DNA from 3 places in the Pseudoalteromonas sp. RWi3 genome. Region 2 is predicted to be linked to each of the others. Evidence: predicted binding sites of a transcription regulator. Region 2 holds the regulator's gene; each other region holds the start of a gene.
The links. Region 2 encodes sigma-54, which starts transcription at its own class of promoters, with help from an activator protein. Its sites were predicted from a motif close to GTTGGCACGNNNNTNGNNT; they were not measured.

Region 1 (4,460 bases), on a different contig from region 2:
CTTAGGTGCGATTGTGCAAGGTTCACTCGAAACATCTAATGTAAACGTGACGGAAGAGCTGGTGAACTTAATTGAAACACAGCGTATTTATGAAATGAATTCAAAAGTGATTTCGGCGGTTGATGAAATGCTTAGCTATGTTAACCAACAGCTTTAAAGTGTAAGGGGTTATGTGATGCGTACTTTTATTATTGCCTTAAGTGGTGCATGTTTATTGAGTGGTTGTGTGACGACACAAAATACCCATGTGGTTCAAGACGATCCTTACTATGCGCCAATGTACCCAGAGCCAGTTACGGAACAAATTGTGCCTACAGGGTCATTATTTGACACCTATTCAGCCAATGATCTCTACTCAGATAAAAAAGCTTTAAGAACAGGCGATATAATCACTGTTAAGCTTCAAGAGTCGACGCAAGCATCAAAAGCGGCGAAAACAGAAACTGATAAAGAAAGTAATGCCAGCTTAGACCCCGTTATTGGTCTTGGTGGCTTACCAGTCAATATTGGCAATGAAAGTATTCAATTTGGTGTTGGTTCGGACTCCTCATTTACAGGGGATTCAAAGTCGAATCAATCTAATAGCTTATTTGGTGATATTTCTGTCAATGTGATGCGTGTCTTACCTAACGGTAATCTAGTTATCCGTGGTGAAAAGTGGCTTACATTAAACACTGGTGAAGAATTTATCCGTTTAGAAGGGCTTGTAAGGCCTCAAGATGTAACTGCCGATAACACGGTGACATCAAATCGAATTGCCAACGCACGTATCCAATACTCTGGTAAAGGGCAAATGCAAGAGACACAAAGCGCCGGCTGGCTAACTCAGTTCTTCAGTAGTGCGTTATTCCCTTTTTAAAGGAAAGTGGTTATGAACGGTTTTAAAGTTTTTTTAAGTATTTGCCTACTCTGTTGGCATTTTGGTGCCGCTGCAGAGCGCATTAAAGACGTTTCAATGGTTGAAGGTGTAAGAGCAAATCAGTTAATAGGCTATGGCTTGGTTGTTGGTTTACCGGGCACAGGCGAGCAAAGCCGCTTTACTGAACAAAGCTTTAAAGCCATGTTAAATAGCTTTGGTATTACTATGGCTAGTAATTTAAAACCAAAGATAAAAAATGTTGCTGCGGTGGCTGTACATGCAGAGCTTCCTCCTTTTAGAAAGCCGGGCCAAATGATTGATATAACTGTGTCGTCAATTGGTAGTGCAGGTAGTTTACGCGGAGGTACATTACTGCAAACATTCCTAAAAGGGGTTGACGGTAATACGTATGCAATTGCACAAGGTAGCTTGATTGTAGGCGGTTTGGGAGCGGAAGGTGCTGATGGTAGCCGAGTTGTAATCAACACGCCAACTGTAGGTCGTATTCCAAATGGCGCAATTATTGAACGGGCAATTAAAAGTCCTTTCATGCAAGGTGATTACATTACGTTTAATTTAAATCGCCCTGATTTTACTACCGCAAAGCGTTTAGAACAGACAATTAATGATTTAGTTGGCCCTGACAGTGCTCAAGCAATTGATGCTGCTTCTATTCGTGTTTTAGCACCTCGTGACGCATCTCAACGTGTGGCGTATTTATCAACACTTGAAAATTTAGAATTCAAGCCTGCTGATACGTCGGCTAAAATTATTGTTAACTCACGAACGGGCACCATTGTTATTGGTAAAAATGTGAAGTTACAACCTGCGGCTATTACCCATGGTGGGCTTACGGTTACGATAGCAGAGCAACAAAATGTATCGCAACCTAATCCATTAAGCGAGGGTGAAACGGTTGTAACCAATCAAACAATTATTGATGTTAATGAAGATGACTCACGTGCATTTGTATTTAACCCAGGTGTAAGCCTTGATGATTTAGTGAGAGCAATTAATGAGGTTGGCGCCGCTCCTGGTGATTTGATGGCAATTCTTGAAGCACTCAAAGAAGCAGGTGCTATTAATGGCCAACTCGTTGTTATTTAGTTTTAAGCACTCCCTTAGTTTTGAAAACTAAGGGAGTGCCGTGCTCTATCAGTCTGAGTTTTTAGACTCCTCAACTTCCCACACTTTCTTAGCTTTGGCGCAAATATTGCATTGTTAATATCATTATTAATTATTGTGTCAAAAAGCTGATGGATACTAATCACCTCGATAAGCAAAACTTTTTTGATTTAGGGAACTTAGACTCATTACGTCAAAGTGCCTTAAAAAGTGATGCCTCTAGTGACACTTCCAAAGATGCGCTAAAACAAGCCGCTGCACAGTTTGAATCTATTTTTACGCAGATGCTGCTTAAAAGTATGCGTAAAGCCAATGATGCGTTCGAGGATAAAAACAGCCCGTTTAATTCAAGTGGCGTAAAGTTTTTTGAAGAAATGCATGATCAACAACTCTCTGTTGAGTTGTCTTCAAATGGTTCTTTAGGTCTTGCTGATTTAATAGTTCAGCAGCTTTCTCCTGATGGGAAAAAGTTCACCCCAGGCTCGGTACTTCGCTCGGTTGATAATTTTACTAGCGATAAACGTGCATCAGGTGTTTCGAATGATTCACTGACAAACAAAAATGATATCGCAACGAATGCATCTGATAAAAACGAAGGGGCGTTTGATGATGCAGAGTCATTTATTAGCACCGTGTGGGAGCATGCAAAATCAGCAGCTGAAAAAATAGGATTAAATCCTGCCGTAATGGTTGCGCAGGCTGCACTTGAGACTGGTTGGGGTAAGCATATTATTAACAAAGCGGATGGCAGTAGCAGTAACAATCTGTTCAATATTAAGTCAGATCGCAGCTGGGATGGTGCCAAAGCTAGCAAAGTCACGCTTGAATTTGAACAAGGTATGCCAGTAAAAAAACAAGCAAGCTTTAGGGCTTACGACTCAATTAAAGACAGTGTGAATGATTTTGTCGATTTTTTAAATGAAAATCCACGCTATCAAGAAGCACTCGACAATACAGCAAAACCTGCTGCCTTTTTAGATTCCTTACAAAAAGCAGGCTATGCAACTGATCCCAATTACGCTGATAAAATTAAGCAGGTTCTCAACAGATCTGATCTTAAATCACTGGCAGCTACATTGGTTCGCCAAGGAGTAAACTAACATGTCGTTTAATTTATTAAACATTGCTAATTCAGGTGTTCGAGCAAATTCTGAATTGCTACAAACGACCAGTAAAAACATTGCTAATGTAAATACCAAAGGCTATGTAAGAGAAAGTACAGAGCATATGACCATGGTCGACAATCAAGTTGGCCGTGGTGAAACATTTAGACTTTTAAATGAGTTTGCCCAAAAACAACTTAACCGTGATACATCAAACAAAGCGTTCTTCGACCAATTTGTCACTGAAGCAAGTCGTGTAGATACGTTATTTTCTGAAGAGTCTAACAGCCTCTCTACAAGTATTAACTCGCTTTTTAATAATGTACAAGAAAGCCTTAATCAGCCTTCCTCTAGCGTTGCCCGGTCATTGGTGATGACGGATGCTGAAAACCTTATCGAGCAGATGGACCGCTTGTCAGGTATTGTTTTTGACCAAAAAAATGTTGTTAATGAACAGCTTGAAATATTCTCAGATGAAGCGAATACATTGATCCAAAATGTAAGTGCATTGAATAAGCAAATTGCAGCAGTACACGGTACACGCAGTGAAAGTAGTTCTAGCACACTTTACAACCAACGCGACTTAGCTATTCGAGAACTATCAGAGCTTGTAGATATTGAAACGCTTGATGGCCAAAATGGTGAAAAGCTTTTATTTATGGGCACAGGCGAATCACTTGTTATGCAAGAGGGTACATTTAACCTGTTTTCTATGACGGGAGACCCTGATCCTGACTTTAAAGAGCTGCGGCTTGATGTGAATGGTGGCAAAGCTGTGCCGCTTGAAATTGATGCGGACGCGATTAAAGGAAAAATTGGTGGTTTATTGGCCTTTCGTGATGACATACTCGTGCCAGCGCAAAACCAACTTGGCCAAATGGGGCTGGCGATTGCTGATGCATTTAATGAGCAAAATAAGTTAGGTATGGATGGAGATGGCGAACTTGGCGGAGACATTTTTACCGTACCTAAAGTTGATGCCTTTGCGTACCAAGCTAATACATCTACATCAACCATGACCGGTACTGTTGAACCTGGCAAAGGGAGTGAATTACCAGCAAGTGACTTCATTATTACTTACACTGCCGCTAACACGGTTGAAATACAAGCTATAGATAATAAAGGTGAGGCTTTAGGCAGTCCATCAACAGCGAATATTGTTGGTGGTGTGGTTGATTCCACAACCAATCCCGGTATTGAATTATATGGTTTACAAATAGAGGTGGCAGGTGGAGCGGCTAATGTGGGGGATCAATTTCAACTGAAGCTTAACTCACAAGCTGCGTCAACATTAGAGCTCGCCACAGATAGACCAAATGCACTGGCACTTGCCTCACCAGTCAGAACTGCAGATGATATCAACAACACAGGCA
Region 2 (4,460 bases):
AGGCCCAAATGGTGCAGGTAAAACGACCACTTTTTATATGATTGTTGGTTTAGTACCGAGCGACAAAGGCAAAATAAGCATTGATGATAACGACATTACATTACTGCCTATGCATAGCCGTGCACGATTAGGTATTGGTTATTTACCGCAAGAGTCATCTATTTTTCGTAAATTAACGGTTTATCAAAACTTGATGGCGATATTAGAAACACGAAACGATTTAAATAAGCAAGGCCGAGAACAAGCTCTGGATGGCCTGCTGGATGAATTTAGCATACAACACATTCGCGATAGCCAAGGTATGGCGTTATCAGGTGGTGAACGCCGCCGAGTTGAAATTGCACGCGCATTAGCCGCAAACCCTAAATTTATTTTATTAGATGAGCCTTTTGCTGGTGTTGATCCAATTTCAGTGTTAGATATAAAGAAAATAATTGAACACCTTAAAAACCGAGGCATCGGGGTGTTGATTACAGATCATAATGTACGAGAAACCCTTGATGTTTGTGAAAAAGCCTACATTGTTTCTCATGGTGAGCTAATTGCTTCAGGCACTCCTGAACATGTGCTTGCCGACCAAACAGTACGCGATGTTTATCTGGGTGAGCAATTTAGGCTATAAACCAACGTTCAGCTAACTATCTGCTAAACTTAATTCTGATTACATAATAAAAGGATTGTTAAAGATAAATGAGGCAATCACTCCAGCTGCGCATGGGCCAGCAATTGACAATGACACCTCAGTTACAACAAGCTATTCGTTTGTTGCAACTCAGTACATTGGATCTACAACAAGAAATTCAGGAAGCACTCGACAGTAATCCTTTACTAGAAGTTGAGGAGCATGAATTTAGTGATGAAACTGCAGGCAAAAATGAGCAAAAACAAGACACTGATGAAGTAACAGTCAGTGCATCTGCTGATGAAACACCAAGTGAATACGAACAAGAAAGTAGTGAAGCACTCAGTAAAGAAACTGTCAGCGACGAAATGGCCATGGATGTAACATGGGATGAGTACATGAGCGCTGCGCCTTCTAGCTCATCAGGACCAATGCCTGAAGATGAGTCTATTTACCAAGGTGCTTCCACTGAAACGCTGCATGAATACATTATGTGGCAGCTACAATTAACGCCATTTAGCCCGACCGATGAAGCCATAGCCATTGCTATTGTTGAAGCGATTGATGAATCGGGTATTTTAACATTGAGCTGCGAAGACATTGTTGAAAGTTTAAACAAAGATAATAACGAAGAAGAAATAGAACTTGATGAAGTTCAAGCTGTTTTAAAACGCATCCAATTGTTTGATCCAATAGGGATTGCCGCACGCAGCTTACAAGAGTGTTTATGTATACAACTGAATCAATTCGACCCTGCAACGCCATGGCTTGCAGAGACTAAAATGATTTTAACCGAGCATATCGATCTTTTAGCAAGTCGTGACTATCGCACTTTGATGAAAAAGACTAAGCTTAAAGAAGATGAGCTAAAAGAAGTCATGACACTGATACACAGCTTGAACCCTAAGCCCGCAGATACTATTGTGCGCGAAGAGTCTGAGTATGTTATCCCTGATGTTTCAGTGAAAAAAGTTAAAGGGCGCTGGATGGTGGAATTAAATCCAGAAAGCATGCCTAAAATTAGAGTGAACAGCCAGTATGCCGCCATGTCTCGCTCAGTAAAATCGAGCAGTGACAGTCAGTTTATTCGTTCGCATCTGCAAGAAGCAAAATGGTTTATTAAAAGCTTAGAAAGCCGTAATGAAACATTACTCAAAGTAACTAATTGTATAGTGAAACAGCAGCAAGGTTTTTTTGAACACGGCCCCGAAGCTATGCGCCCGATGGTACTAAATGATGTAGCAGAAATGGTCGAGATGCATGAGTCAACTATCTCACGCGTAACAACTCAAAAGTATATGCATACACCACGTGGTATTTTTGAGTTGAAGTACTTTTTCTCTAGTCACGTAAGCACCGAAAATGGCGGGGAATGCTCTTCTACAGCTATCCGTGCATTGATCAAAAAGCTTATTAGCGCAGAAAACTCAGCGAAACCATTGAGTGATAGTAAAATTGCAGATATATTGGCTGAGCAAGGTATCAAAGTAGCTAGACGCACAATTGCAAAATATCGTGAGTCTCTAGCTATTCCACCGTCAAATCAAAGAAAGAGTTTGATTTAAGGCGTAAAAAACAAAGAAGGAAAATGCTTATGCAAATTAACTTAACTGGTCGCCACGTAGAAATTACCGATTCACTTAGAGACTATGTACACAATAAGTTTGCGAAGCTTGAAAGGCACTTTGATAGTATTAATAATGTACATGTGATTCTTGACGTAGAAAAATTAAGTCAAAAAGCAGAAGCCACAATACATGTTAGCGGTGCTGATTTATTTGCTTCAACTGAACATCAAGATATGTATGCTGCGATTGACGGACTGATTGATAAATTAGACCGCCAAGTAATAAAACACAAAGAGAAGCACGCTCGACACTAATACTATGAAATTAAGTTCACTTACTTCTGAGGACTGCAGTAAAGCTGCGGTCCTTTTTAATAGCAAAAAACGAATTCTAGAATTTATTAGCCAATTGGCTCATGAAAAGCTTCCTCACCTCACACAGCAAGAGATCCTTAACGCATTATTAAATCGGGAAAAGCTTGGTAGCACAGGCATAGGTCGAGGTATTGCTATACCACATGGTCGCATGAGTGGCGCACAATCTCCTCTAGCATTAATCTTAGTGAGTGAAACCCCCATTAACTTTGATGCAATTGATAATCGTCCTGTCGATATTTTTGTAGCACTGATCGTACCTGATGGAGATTGCCAACTTCATTTGAAGACGTTAGCAACAATTGCTGATAAACTTAACGATAAAGAGTTTTGTAAACAACTACGTAGCGCAAAAACAGATCAGGATTTGTATCAAGTTATTGTTGAGCATTCATAAGAAAGTGAAGGAGAGGTTACATGGAATTGATTATTATCAGTGGGCGGTCTGGTTCAGGTAAATCCGTCGCGCTTCGCGTACTAGAAGATCTTGGCTATTACTGTGTTGATAATATTCCGGTCAATTTACTCCCTTCTTTAGTTCGAAGTGTGTCAGAGAATTACGATAAGATTGCAGTCAGTATTGATGTGCGTAATTTACCCAAAGAACAAGAAGAGTTCAACGACATCCTTGAGTATTTGCCTGGCTTTGCAAATCCAACTTTGTTTTATCTCGATAGTGATGATCAAACACTTATCAAACGCTTTTCTGAAACTCGTCGATTACACCCTCTTTCTATCGATAGTTTGCCGCTTGATTTGGCCATTAAACAAGAAAAAATATTACTTGATGTACTAATAACTCGCGCTGACTTTATCTTAGATACCACTGAGCTCAGTGTGCATCAGCTGGCCGAGTCGATCAGAGAAAAGATTTTAGGTAAAAAAGATAAAACACTGATCATAACATTTGAATCTTTTGGCTTTAAACACGGCATACCTAAACAAGCTGATTATGTTTTTGATGCACGCTTTTTACCTAACCCACATTGGGAACCGGAGTTAAAGCCCCTCACAGGTTTAGACCAGCCTGTAAAAGATTACTTAGCAAGCCACAGCATAGTGCAAAAATTTACTTGGCAAATTCAAACGTTTGTACAAACTTGGTTACCGCATTTAGAGCGAAACAACCGTAGCTATTTGACTATTGCTATAGGTTGTACCGGAGGGCAACACCGCTCGGTATATTTAGCGCAAACCATAGGTGAAAGCTTTGCAATGAGCCATAACAATGTAAAAATTCGCCATCGTGAGCAAGATTGATTTTAAATAGGCCTGTTGTATATGCGTTCAGAAGGTACTTTTTTAATTAGAAATAAATTAGGTTTGCACGCAAGGGCTGCAACGGTATTAGCTCAACTCGCCGTTAAATTTGATGCAACTATCACTCTTTTCCAAGATGATAAGCAAGCAGCAGGTGACAGTGTGTTGGCTTTAATGTTACTTGAAAGCAGCCAAGGTAAAGAAGTAAAAGTTGTGTGTGAAGGGCCTGATGCAGAGCCGGCCCTTAACTCTATTGGCGAACTGATAGAGCAACGCTTTCACGAGCATGAATAGTGCGTGGTCTGTCACTTAAAAGTGCGTTAAACTAACTATGCATATAAGAACTGTAATATATTATTAGTTTTTGACCTACCCTCAGAAATACACATGATATAAGGACACTAATGCCAGAAGCTTTTGAACAAGATTACCCACTACAACAACTAAAACAAGTGACTAAGTCACTTAATAGTGGTCAATTTGTTCAAGTTAGGCGCATGCTGGCAAAAACAGCGCCGTGTGATACAGCTCTTCTCCTTGAATCTTCCCCTCATAAAATAAGAACTCTACTATGGCAACTTGTTGATCCAGATGTCAGAGGTGATGTTTTAGAAGAACTTTCTGAAGACGTACGCC
Region 3 (4,460 bases), on a different contig from region 2:
AAAGTACCCAGCCCCACAGCACTTGCCAACAGCATGAGCAAGGCAACCCCTTTTGATTTTGTTAGCATCAATAATAAACTACACACTACTGTGAAGCTTAATAAAGGCATTCTCAACGAAATAAGAAGATCGCCATAGTAACTCTCAAAGGGAATGTATGCGCAGGCAATACACACAATGCAAACAACGATTCCCAGCCACTTTAATAGGCTTTTTTGCCAGCCCTTTATGGACTTTTTTTGCTCAATATAATCAACCATTTTCTATAAACCTTTACGCATAGAAAAAAGAATATACCTAAGTATATTCTTTCATATTTTTAACCATTACTCAGTACTAGCGAATCTCGAATAACTGCTGCTGTTGCTGTGTGTCGTACTGCCATGAATATGACAATGGCTCAGTGCTGGAGTCATAAAACCAAATTTCAGCTACTAACTCAATGTCTTGACGACTCATCACCACCGTTGTGTCTATCATGCCTTGAGTTAAAGGAGACCTAACAACGCAGTTATTGTAATCTGCGCGATCTGATTGGTCTTTTTTGTAGCACACATTTAGATAAGCCCGTTGATCACCCGCATTAAGGTTTACGTCTATATCCAGCTCAAACTTAGTCGATAAATTGAAATCATTCGCGATGGTTAACCCTTGCATTCCTGTTAAATCAGAGTCTGTAGTAGCTGTTGTGGTATCCGTTGTTGATGCCGCGCTAGTCGTTGTCGTTGCTGCTGCCGATTGCACTGATGATGTTGCTTTGTCATCACCACCGCCTCCACCACACCCAACTAAGCATACTGAAAAACATAAGGTAATCGTTAATTTGTTCATTATTGCTCCCCTTTTACAACATTGCCTACATTGTAATTTTTAAACCATTGTGAATTTTGTTGCCCTGAAGATTCTGCAAAACTAGCGAAACGATCATAGGCAGTTGTAATATCAACCCCTTCAAGAGGATGTAACCACTGTGTTCCAACTTCAATTGCCCACGGCAGACCACTTTCAGTTTGAAAATATAGGTTGCTAGCAGGCTCGCTCACATCGTCGCTCTGTGCGTATTTAAATAAAGCAGTGTCAAAGGCCGCTGTCGGCTGCTGGTTTTTCATATGAACCTCCCAACTACGTGCCTCTTTGCCAACTAAAAAATCACCATGGTAAAACCCCTCGCTTGCAAAAATAAACGGGTCTAACAATGTGCCTGGAGAAACGGATTTAGCTTTAGGCGCCTTTAGAGGAATCGTCATTGAAAACGACACTTTAGTATTCACATCACAATCTTTTTGTGTTCTAAAGTAGCTACACCCTGTTTGAGTGGTTACATGTTCCCAGGTGTCCTGCATGAAGATTAAAATAGCATTCTCACGTCCTGTCTCTAGCACTTGCTTGTTCTGCAATTGCCCATCAATAAGATAAGTAATGTTTTCCTCATCCACTTCGCTGCGTAAAACAGTCAATGTGTTGCTGCCAACCGTTTCCTTTAAGCTAACTGCAAACCCATTATGGTAAGTTGCGCCTATTCCTATTAGTTGACCTTCAATTCTGTAACCAACAACATTACTACCTTCAATTAATTGCGTGGTGCGATAATTTAAAACAACATCATTGAAGTCATAGTCTCCTGCAAATGGCCATTTATCCTCATAGGCAAGGGTAACCCAATCACTTTCACCAGGGTAAACAGCGCTGGCAAATGTGGTAATTTCATAATCTTCGACTTCACCACCCAATACTCCACCAGTAGCAGTGATTAACGATGCCTCTGTACCATCTGTAACCCTAAAACGTGCCCAAGTTTGGCCTGACTTTGTGTTGTTAGGTACATCAACTAAAATGCTGTTGTCACCTTTATTAAGAACAGTCTTAGTCACCATTCGCTCAGTTTCACTAAAAACACCATTTTGATCCCAATCAAACCAGGCGTATAAATAGCTGCCCGCTGAAGCATTCACGATAATTTGACTTGATTGCCCTGCAGAAAACGCAGTAACAAAACTAACTCCATCATCTGATGCGTCGACTGGGTTAGAAGCAAGCTCACTGTCAGTGTTGATGTTTTCACCATCAACCGTTGCGCCTAAATAAATTAGATTAGTATTATCGCTATTTGGGTCGAATAAGTGTCTTGCACCACTTTGCGCTAGACTTGTGCGGTATGGCAAAGGTGCATCACCAAAATCAATTGAACTGTCAGTTACCTTAACTTCAGCGATAGCACAACGAGCACCATCATTTTGACTTGATTTAGGCCCAGACGTAAATACATTGGCCACCGGCGTGTAATCCACAACAGGGCTGGTACTTAAATCCACTTTATGAATTTTACCGCTTCTATTATTACTAAAATAAAATTGGCCATTAATATCAAAGTAGGCTGCCCCGAAAGCCCCTGTATCTGTGCCAATGTCTAGCTGCGTTATAAACTTACTGGTGTTCGCATCGACATCTATTTCATGTAAATCGCCATTTGATTCAACCGCATAAAGCAAGTTACTCTGGGGGTGAAATGCAAAGTCATAAATCCCTAGTTTCCAATTAACAGTACCAGGCATTAGGTTAGCGGTGATAGGTGCGTTTAAGTCACCATCCAAATCAATTTCATACAGCCCAAAGTTAGGCGAATAAACATAATATGCAGCACTTTGTTCCGCTTCTTCACCAGTGACACGAACATCACCAACATAAAAATTAGTGTCTGGAAGGCCTGAGATATCAAGGCGGGTCATCTCGTAACCACTGCCGATCTGCACCACACTTTTAGGTGCTTGGCGGCTAAAGCCATATAAATACTGATCTTTATAATTAAAACCAATTGCATTGACGCTTTCGTTGTTTGCTTCTGTAGAAAAGGTTAATTGAGAAGCTAAAACGGTGGGCTTTGCAGAGACCAAGTCTATTCCGTAGAGCTGAGCATTTGCGTCTTGCATTAAGAATGCTTGGCTTGGACACGTATCAAATGACTGACTATACGCGGTGCATGGGAGTAGCAATATACATGCTTTTGCTAAATAGGTTAATTTCATTAGATACCCCTCATAAGTTAAGTGGGTATACCAATGCAGGCTTCATTCCAAAATTTAACCTATTGAAAATTAACACTAAACATATTTAACAATGCATCTTGCAACTTGGTTTTTTGCATTATGCGAGTCTTTTTTGAAAATAGGCGAGCAACAGGATTCACTACGCTCAATTTGGTTGGTAGTTGAGTCAGGTGAGATAAATACAGTACAATAATGTAATTAAGGCTTAGCTCCATTAACGCTAAGCCTGTTTATTTTAGGTAACAAGCATGGCACAAAATCGCGGAAATCTATTTATTCTATCAGCCCCTTCTGGAGCAGGTAAATCAAGCTTAATAAATGCGTTATTAGCAAAACATGCAGATATGAAAGTATCTGTATCTCACACAACTCGCTCACCTCGACCTGGTGAAGATAATGGTGTGCATTACCATTTTGTATCCGTTGATGAATTTAAGTCGCTCATTGATAAAAATGACTTCTTTGAATGGGCTCAAGTATTTGATAACTATTACGGCACATCTAAACAAGCTATCGAAGAACAACTCGCGGCAGGTATTGATGTATTTTTAGATATTGATTGGCAAGGCGCACAACAAATGCGCAAGCTAGTTGATGATATTGAAACTATCTTTATTCTCCCCCCGTCAAAAGAAGAATTAGAAACCCGTTTAAACAATCGCGGTCAAGACTCTGCAGAAGTTATTGCTGGGCGCATGGCACAAGCACAGTCAGAAAGCTCTCATTACGACGAGTATGATTACGTTGTAATTAATGACGATTTCGACACGGCATTAACACAGATAGAAACAATAGTGCTTGCTAAGCGTTTATCTTTAAAGTGTCAGTCTGTTCGCCATCAAAGCCTTATTACTGACTTAATAAAATAGCTGTTTATATATTTATAGATAAAAATTAACCACTAGCTATTGGCGAATCTTACTGGGTGCAGTAAACTACGTCTTTGCTTAAAAATTTATTTGGAGTGCTGAAGATGGCTCGCGTAACTGTTGAAGATGCAGTAGATGCAATTGGTAATCGTTTTGACTTAATTTTAGTTGCGGCTCGTCGTGCCCGCCAAATTGCTGTGGGCGGTAAAAACCCACTGGTTGACCCTGAAAACGATAAGCCAACAGTTGTTGCTTTACGTGAAATTGAACTTGGTTTAGTTGATAGCTCATCAATGGATGTTATTGATCGTGAAGAGCAACAACACCAAGAAGCAGCTGAAATGGCTGCCGTTGCTGCTATTGTAGGTGGCAACCAATAATCTGACTTCCCGGTCTGATTTCGCCAACGGCGTAGTATTTCTACTCTAGCCGTTGGCAATCCCTTCTTTTCATCGTATATTCTTAACATACCGTTACCTATTTGCTTCACGAGAACATTGGAGTGTGAATGTATCTTTTTGAAGGTCTAAAAAAGAAAATATCAGAA

Region 1: a site for sigma-54 is predicted at 2,060-2,078, ahead of flgJ (flagellar assembly peptidoglycan hydrolase FlgJ). Genes of this name have one in related genera too.
Region 3: a site for sigma-54 is predicted at 3,057-3,075, ahead of ACFI4Z_RS12375 (LruC domain-containing protein). Genes of this name have one in related genera too.

The regions. Positions count from the first base shown of each region.
Region 1 is NZ_JBHNYL010000001.1:815,752-820,211, reverse strand. Features, by position in the region: gene flgG (flagellar basal-body rod protein FlgG) at 1-157, shown strand, start outside; gene flgH (flagellar basal body L-ring protein FlgH) at 176-859, shown strand; gene ACFI4Z_RS03540 (flagellar basal body P-ring protein FlgI) at 872-1,966, shown strand; gene flgJ (flagellar assembly peptidoglycan hydrolase FlgJ) at 2,116-3,084, shown strand; gene flgK (flagellar hook-associated protein FlgK) at 3,086-4,460, shown strand, end outside.
Region 2 is NZ_JBHNYL010000011.1:39,700-44,159, forward strand. Features, by position in the region: gene lptB (LPS export ABC transporter ATP-binding protein) at 1-622, shown strand, start outside; gene ACFI4Z_RS13985 (RNA polymerase factor sigma-54) at 691-2,187, shown strand; gene hpf (ribosome hibernation promoting factor) at 2,217-2,504, shown strand; gene ptsN (PTS IIA-like nitrogen regulatory protein PtsN) at 2,509-2,961, shown strand; gene rapZ (RNase adapter RapZ) at 2,982-3,824, shown strand; gene ACFI4Z_RS14005 (HPr family phosphocarrier protein) at 3,846-4,118, shown strand; gene mgtE (magnesium transporter) at 4,229-4,460, shown strand, end outside.
Region 3 is NZ_JBHNYL010000008.1:152,850-157,309, reverse strand. Features, by position in the region: gene ACFI4Z_RS12385 (endonuclease/exonuclease/phosphatase family protein) at 1-260, opposite strand, end outside; gene ACFI4Z_RS12380 (hypothetical protein) at 337-831, opposite strand; gene ACFI4Z_RS12375 (LruC domain-containing protein) at 831-3,023, opposite strand; gene gmk (guanylate kinase) at 3,293-3,913, shown strand; gene rpoZ (DNA-directed RNA polymerase subunit omega) at 4,018-4,293, shown strand; gene spoT (bifunctional GTP diphosphokinase/guanosine-3',5'-bis pyrophosphate 3'-pyrophosphohydrolase) at 4,422-4,460, shown strand, end outside.